One region of the Zoogloea sp. JDB1 genome, then DNA from elsewhere that is predicted to be linked to it. Evidence: riboswitches for the same ligand, from Rfam matches in the RefSeq annotation. Region 1 holds a riboswitch; the other holds the start of a gene.
The links. Region 1 has a riboswitch for cyclic di-GMP ahead of AC1PPK_RS06180 (S53 family peptidase). Riboswitches for the same ligand answer to the same signal wherever they lie in the genome.
Positions count from the first base shown of each region.

Region 2: linked by a shared signal. The riboswitch ahead of AC1PPK_RS19135 (hypothetical protein) and the one ahead of AC1PPK_RS06180 (S53 family peptidase) in region 1 are both predicted to bind cyclic di-GMP.

Region 1 covers NZ_CM161496.1:1,405,813-1,409,142, reverse strand. The annotation lists gene AC1PPK_RS06180 (S53 family peptidase) at 1-1,903, opposite strand, end outside; cyclic di-GMP riboswitch class I at 1,982-2,070, opposite strand; gene AC1PPK_RS06175 (Bcr/CflA family multidrug efflux MFS transporter) at 2,273-3,330, shown strand, end outside.
Region 2 covers NZ_CM161496.1:4,246,165-4,249,494, forward strand. The annotation lists gene AC1PPK_RS19115 (HpcH/HpaI aldolase/citrate lyase family protein) at 1-297, shown strand, start outside; gene AC1PPK_RS19120 (hypothetical protein) at 306-647, shown strand; gene AC1PPK_RS19125 (hypothetical protein) at 644-883, shown strand; partial or broken gene AC1PPK_RS19130 (transposase domain-containing protein) at 1,160-1,282, shown strand; cyclic di-GMP riboswitch class I at 1,547-1,628, shown strand; gene AC1PPK_RS19135 (hypothetical protein) at 1,967-2,647, shown strand; gene AC1PPK_RS19140 (caspase family protein) at 2,719-3,330, shown strand, end outside.

The DNA.
Region 1 (3,330 bases):
CCACGTTAGGCTTGCCGGAAATCGTGCCGCCCGTGACGAGCGGTGCCTTGGCGGCAATGGTGATCGTGTAGGCCCCTTGTCCGCTCAAGCCGCTGATCTTGTCGGTGGCCGTCACCGTGACCGTATAAGAACCTGCGACAGGACTGGCCCAGCTGACGACGCCACTGGTGCTGATGCTCATACCGCTGGGAGCGCCACTCAACGCATAGCTGACCGCATTGGCGGCATTGACAGCCACCGTAAACGTCAAGGGTGTTCCCGCTGAACCCGAAATACTGGCCGGAGTGACAGTCGGAGCACTGGGCAGATTGGTCGTGCTCGTGAGCTGGGTAATCAGATTGCCAACGTTGGGCGTTCCCAGCCCCGATAGGGTGTCATAGCCTGTATGGGCTGCACAGGTCGCACAACTACCGTTGGTGCCCTGAGTGATATCGGCAAACGAGGCGGCATAGGAGCCGGGAACAGTTGCAATCTGGGTATACAGAATCGAATGCGGGAGGCCGAGGACGGATTTGCTCGCGCTGATACGCGACGCGTTCGCCACCGCAATCAGCCCTGCCCACTGGGGCGTGGCCAAACTTGTGCCGCCGGCACTGAACCAGCTGGCGGTACTACTGCCGGGGGACAGGATGGCGACGTATTGACCGGTAGTCGGGTCTGCATTGAAGGCCACGTCGGCGACGGTTCGCCGGCTGACGGAGCCCAGACCCGGCACACTGGTGGTCTGATAGCCGGGAACCGCCATATAGGCACTCGTGCCTCCCCCCGTGCCCGACCAGCTCACTTCACTACGCGCGCCGCTGCCGCTGTAGCGCAGGCTCGTGCCACCTACCGCCAGCACCTTGGTGGAGACAGCGGGCCAGGATACGCCCACGCCGGAGTCACCGGTAGCCGCCAAGTAGGTCATGTTACTGCCGTTGAAAGCGCTATCGACGGAAGCGGTCCAGCTACCTTCCTTGGAGCCGAAGCTCATCGAAACGACACCGGGCCCCATCGCATTGGCGAGCTTGATCGCCGCAAGCAGGCTGTTCGTCGTGGCATCCGGAGCTTCGATCAGAACGATGCGCGCCATGGGGGCGGTAGCGTGGGCCCATTGCACATCGAGGGCGATTTCGGTCGCCCAGCTCGAGTTATAGCCCGGCGGCGTGCCATTCATGCCACCACTGGTATTGGCATAGACCACGGAGAACTCACAAGCACTGGAACTGGCCGTGGCGAGTGGAAGACTGGCACTGGTTGCAATCGCCTTGCTAGTGCAGGCCGGGAGGGCGAACTTGGCATTGAAAGCAGCGAGTTCCGCAGCAACGTTCGGGTCGTGATACGCCGCAACGATGTAGATCGTCTGTCCCGCCCCCATTTGTGCAGTTTGTGTCGCCGTGAGCGTGCTGCCGGCGGTTGGCAAGGCCGGCATGCCGTACGCGGCACGGATCTGCGCCGGCGAGTAGGTGACGACACTGCTGCTGGTGGCCATTGGAGCGACGCCCGCCGCATCCTGTACGTACTGGATTCCACTGGCCTGAACGCGACGAAATGCAGCTATTGCCTGCGGGGTGAGATTTCGCGAGGACAGGGCCCGAAGTTCGCTCGGGACAGACTGGTAATGGGGATACACCTGCGTCGAAGCGCCATCGCCAGCCAGATCGGCCTCATTCGGCTCGTCGATCGGCGTGGGGGCAAGGTAGAACGCAGGTTCAACAGTTTTTGTCGCTATATCAGCCGGCAGCGCGGCCAGATCCATCTGGAGACTCGTACTGGCGGACGCCAGGGGAGCCGCCGTTTGCGGCGCCGACGCCTCCGAGCCACCTCCGCCTCCACACCCGCTGACAAGCGCCGAAGCGACAACCGCCGCGGCGATGGGAAGCCGACATACCTGGATTTGACTGTGCGGGAGAACGATCTTCATGGCCCTGACTCCTGGGTTATTTCAGGGCCTCGCTGACGACAGCATCGAACAGATCGTTGGAACACGGCTGCTCGATGTGCCGGCAACCCCGCTGCCATGGCACGCCGACGCGCTTTAGGCCGGAAGTTTTGCGTCCTCATCTTTTGATGAGTTTGCCCTTCATCCCGTCATTCTGACTGGACGATCTGCATCTTAGTCTTCCCGAGCCAAATCCGAAAGCCACGGGATCGTGATTCGGCATTACGACATTCAGGATCTCCACCCTCCCAAGACCATCATCGGTCACACCGCATAGCGGCTATGCGCTCAGCGCCATGAACGGAGTCTGCTGCTCGCCCATACTGCAATCCCCAACCCGCGGCCCCCATCATGACAACAATATCCAATTCCTCTGACTCCCGGCTCGGTCTGCCGCCCTGGTTGGTCCTGCTCGGCGTGCTGACCGCCATCGGCCCGCTGTCCATCGACATGTACCTGCCCAGCTTCCCGCAGATCGAGCGCAGCCTGGGCGGGCAGCCGGGCAGCGTCGAGCTGACCCTGGCCGCCTTCTTCATCGGACTGACCCTCGGCCAGCTGTTCTACGGCCCCCTCAGCGACCGCTTTGGCCGCAAGAAGCCGCTCTACGTCGGGCTCATCATCTACACCGTGGCGGCAATCGGCGCCGCCTGCGCAACGAGCATCCCGGCCTTGATTGGCTGGCGCTTCGTGCAGGGCCTCGGCGGCTGCGCCGGCATCATCATCCCCAGCGCCATCGTCCGCGATCGCTGCTCGGCGCGGGATTCCGCGCGGGCCTTCTCGCTGCTGATGCTTGTGATGGGCCTGGCACCCATCCTCGCCCCGCTGATCGGCGGCGCACTGCTCGGACTTGCCGACTGGCGCAGCATCTTCGTCGTGCTGGCGGCGTTCGGGGCGGCATGCCTGCTGGCCATCCGCGCGGGGCTGGCAGAAAGCCACGACACCCGCCACGAGCCACCGCTGCAGCTTGGCACGGTGCTCAGCAACTACGGCCGCCTGCTCGCCAACCGGGCCTTCCTCGGTTACGCGCTGGGTGGCGGCCTGGCCATGTCGGGCATGTTCGCCTACGTCGCCGGCTCGCCCTTCGTCCTCATCGACCTGTATGGCGTCGCACCGCAGGACTATGGCTGGTTCTTCGGCTCCAATGCCTTCGGCCTGATCGCCGCCAGCCAGCTCAACGCCCATCTGTTGAAGCGCTACCCGGCAACCCTGCTGCTGCGCCGCGCGCTGTGGGTGCCGCTGCTGACCGGACTGCTGCTCGCCGGGCTGGCCTTCACCGGGCAGATCTCGCTGCCATGGTTCGTCGGCGCCTTCTTCTGCTTCGTGAGCAGCCTCGGCTTCATCATCCCCAACGCCACCGCCTCGGCGCTGGCCACCCACGGGCAACAGGCCGGCACCGCGGCGGCCCTGGC
Region 2 (3,330 bases), 2.8 Mb from region 1:
ACCGCTCCGGTGTTCGAGCACATCGATGATGTGGCGACGCTCAAGCGCGAGATCGCGCAGGACCTCAACCACGGCCTCATCGGCAAGACGGCGATCCACCCCACACAAGTGCATCTCATCGAGGACTGCTACAAGGTTGATGAACGCGACCTCGACGCTGCACTACGCATCCTCGATCCGGCCGCCCCCGGCGTCTTCAAGCTTCATCAATCAATGTGCGAACCGGCAACGCACCGGCCCTGGGCGCGCTCCATCATCCACGCAGCCGAGCGCTTCGGTCGGGCCAACGCCGCATAGGAAGAACCATGGGAAATTGCAGCTATTGCGGTCGCCCGGCCGGGATGCTTCGGAGCCAGCATCAGGAGTGCGAAGAGCAGCACCAGCGGGCCGAACAGTGCGTCATCCAGGGGGCGCTCCAATGCGTCACGTCTAGGTTGGACATTGCACGCTTCGCCACCGACAAGAACCTGTACTTCGCCAGCAGAGCCAAGTCTTTCCGCGTCCCTTTCACCAAAATCGTGATCTTCGCTCAGTTCTCTAATGGCATCGGGATCATGCGTGACACGGCCTCGGCCAAGCCGCAGATTTTCGTGACTAGAGATAGCTGGTGCTCCTGTAACCTGATCACGATGCTCGCCCAGCAATGACCGAGATGGACCCCTATCACCACAACCGGGAACTGGTTGGCCTCGTTAAGGCGAGCGGGCTGACGATCATCGAAGTGCTCCACCGTTTCAACGCCCGGCAGGCCCGTCCGCTCGCCAAGAGAACCCTGCAAACCTACCTGGCTGGGGAAAACGCCAAGACCCGCGTCCCTTGCCCGGAAGCGGTGCTGCGACGCATGCAAGCAGTGCTCAAGCGGGTACTGTCTGTGCAGCACTGAAATGGTTTTCGTTTGTGATGAAGGCTGGTTGCCCGCAGAGGATTCTCCACAACTATTTGCCACCTTGGAGGTCGCGGTAGTGACGGAGATTACTCCACGTCCCCCGCACAGATCCGTACATGCGGCACTACCGCATACGGCTCCTGCCTTGAGTCATGATGCAAAGCGTTGATGCGGGTACGGATGGAGCCCCCGTGCCTGCGGGAGGTAGCGCTCGACCAGTCGCCCGAACTGGACCCAAGGCATTCGTCCACGCAGCCCTCGCCGTCGGAGCGCGTGAGCCTGATCCAGTCGGCGCGTCTGCATGGGCATGAGCCCTTTGCCTATCTGAAGGATGTCCTCACCCGCCTACCAACGCAGCCGCAGAGCCGGATCGTGGCGTCGCTGCCGCATCGGTGAAAGCCCGATTCAGTCTGAAGCTCGGGCAAGAGGGGATAACCTGGGGCTTACAACAAGCCAACCACCGAGAAATTCTCGGCACAAGCCCTTGACCTGAACCGTCACCACAACAAAAAAATGAATTACTCAACAAATCTAGAAGTATTTTTTCATATACAAATTTTTCTACCAAATCCCAAAAAGATTCGCAATATAAAAAATGGGGAATCAACTCGCAGAATCAATACATTCATACGTATTTCACGTTTTATGTGATATGCTTTTTTTGTTCAAAGGCAAACTGCAGGCAACTGTAGGACGCAAAGCCACGGGCCCTGATTTTCCTCAGGGCAGCCGGGTTGCCCCCCAGTTCTCTCAGATCGTCATAGTTGGTTGCGCTTTTCCTTTGAGAAACATTACGGTTTCGTAGATCAATATGGAAAAGAAAGACAACGGCACACCTCTTAATACTTTCATTTCTATCATTTCGACCAGCCTGAATTCCGCTGACCGAAATGAATCGATCACGCACGTGTGCCCTACCTTTTAACGCACCGCATCGCGTTTTCTTTTCGTCCATTAATTGGAACAACGCATTCTCATCAACCAACGACAGTCGTTCAGAACAATTGGAAAACAAACGTCATGCAAACTCTTAACGCGAACCTCACCCGGAAGATTGCTGTTCCCACGATCGCAACGCTGATGCTTTTGTCGTCAGTAGCGCATGCCCAGGAATCGGCCAACAACGACCTGGATGCCTGTGTAAAACAAGAGCAGATCGCACTGACCGCCAAGGGCGCAGGTCTCGGTGCAGCCGCTGGTCTGGGAACGGCCCTCTTTTCCAAGAACAAGAAGGATGCTCTCAAGAACGCCGCCATCGGTGCAGTCGTCGGAGGAGCCGCCGGTTTTGCGACGGCATACTTCACGGCCATCGACACGTGCTACAAGAAGAATCCCAGCTGGATCCCCGAATCCAAGATTGAACGGACCAAGTCCTACGCCCAGGTCAAGAAGGACACCAAGTACAAGTCCAGCGAAGGCATCAAGGCACAGGCCACCAAGCTGGAAATGCCCACCAGCGTGCAGGCCGGCACGACCCTGGATATCGCCAGCACCTTCATCGTGCTGACACCCAACGGCGCGGAAACCCCCGTCACCCTGGAGCGCAAACTGTTCGCCATCGTTGATGGCCAGGAAACACCGCTGACCTTTACCGGCAAGGGATCGGAAGAACGCACCGTCGAACCCGGCGAGCACAAAGACACGGCCCACCTGCCGATTCCTTCGGATGCCAAGGCGGGAACCCAGTACCGCTTCGAATTCAGCGTGAGCGCGGGCGGCAAACCCGCCTCCACCCTCAAGGAAACCGTGACCGTCAAGTAAGGCCACGCCGAGGCGCCGCGGGCAGCCACGCCGGCTGCCCACGCCTGCATCCAACCCGCCCGACGCTCAACATGCCCTTCAAGTCATTCCATCGCATCCTGATTTTGCTGGCCCCGCTGCTGCTGAGTGCCTGTGCGGCCAACCAGCTTGCCGGATTTGAAAACGCCTACCAGGGCTATAGCGTTCCCGAAAGCTTCGTCGAACGGATTCGTGGCGAATTTAAGAAGAACGGCTTGCCAAACGCCCAGGTTGTTCGGGACAACGTCGGGCGCATTCGCCTGACCGGCAACTATCGGGACGAAGACGAAGTGGATCGCGCCTTCGTGATCGTGCAGTCGATCGTCGGGCTGAAGTCCACCTCGCCGTTCTATCCGGAAAACATCCAGGAGAAGCGCTGGGAAGCCGATGCGCGCCGTGCGCTGGCCCAGTTCGCCAAGAACAACCGCAATGCCAGCGCCAAGGGCGTCAAACGTGCCTTCATCGTCGGCATCAACACCTTTCGCGACAAACAGTTGCGGGAAATCCTGGGCGAAGACGATGCACGACGCGTAAAGACCGAAGCCGAAAGAGCGGGCTACCAGACCACCGCACTCTTCGGCCCGCAGGCGACCAAGGCCAATATCGAAACCGCCATCGAGCGCCTCAAGCAACAACTCTCGCCTAACGACAGCCTGCTGATCTAC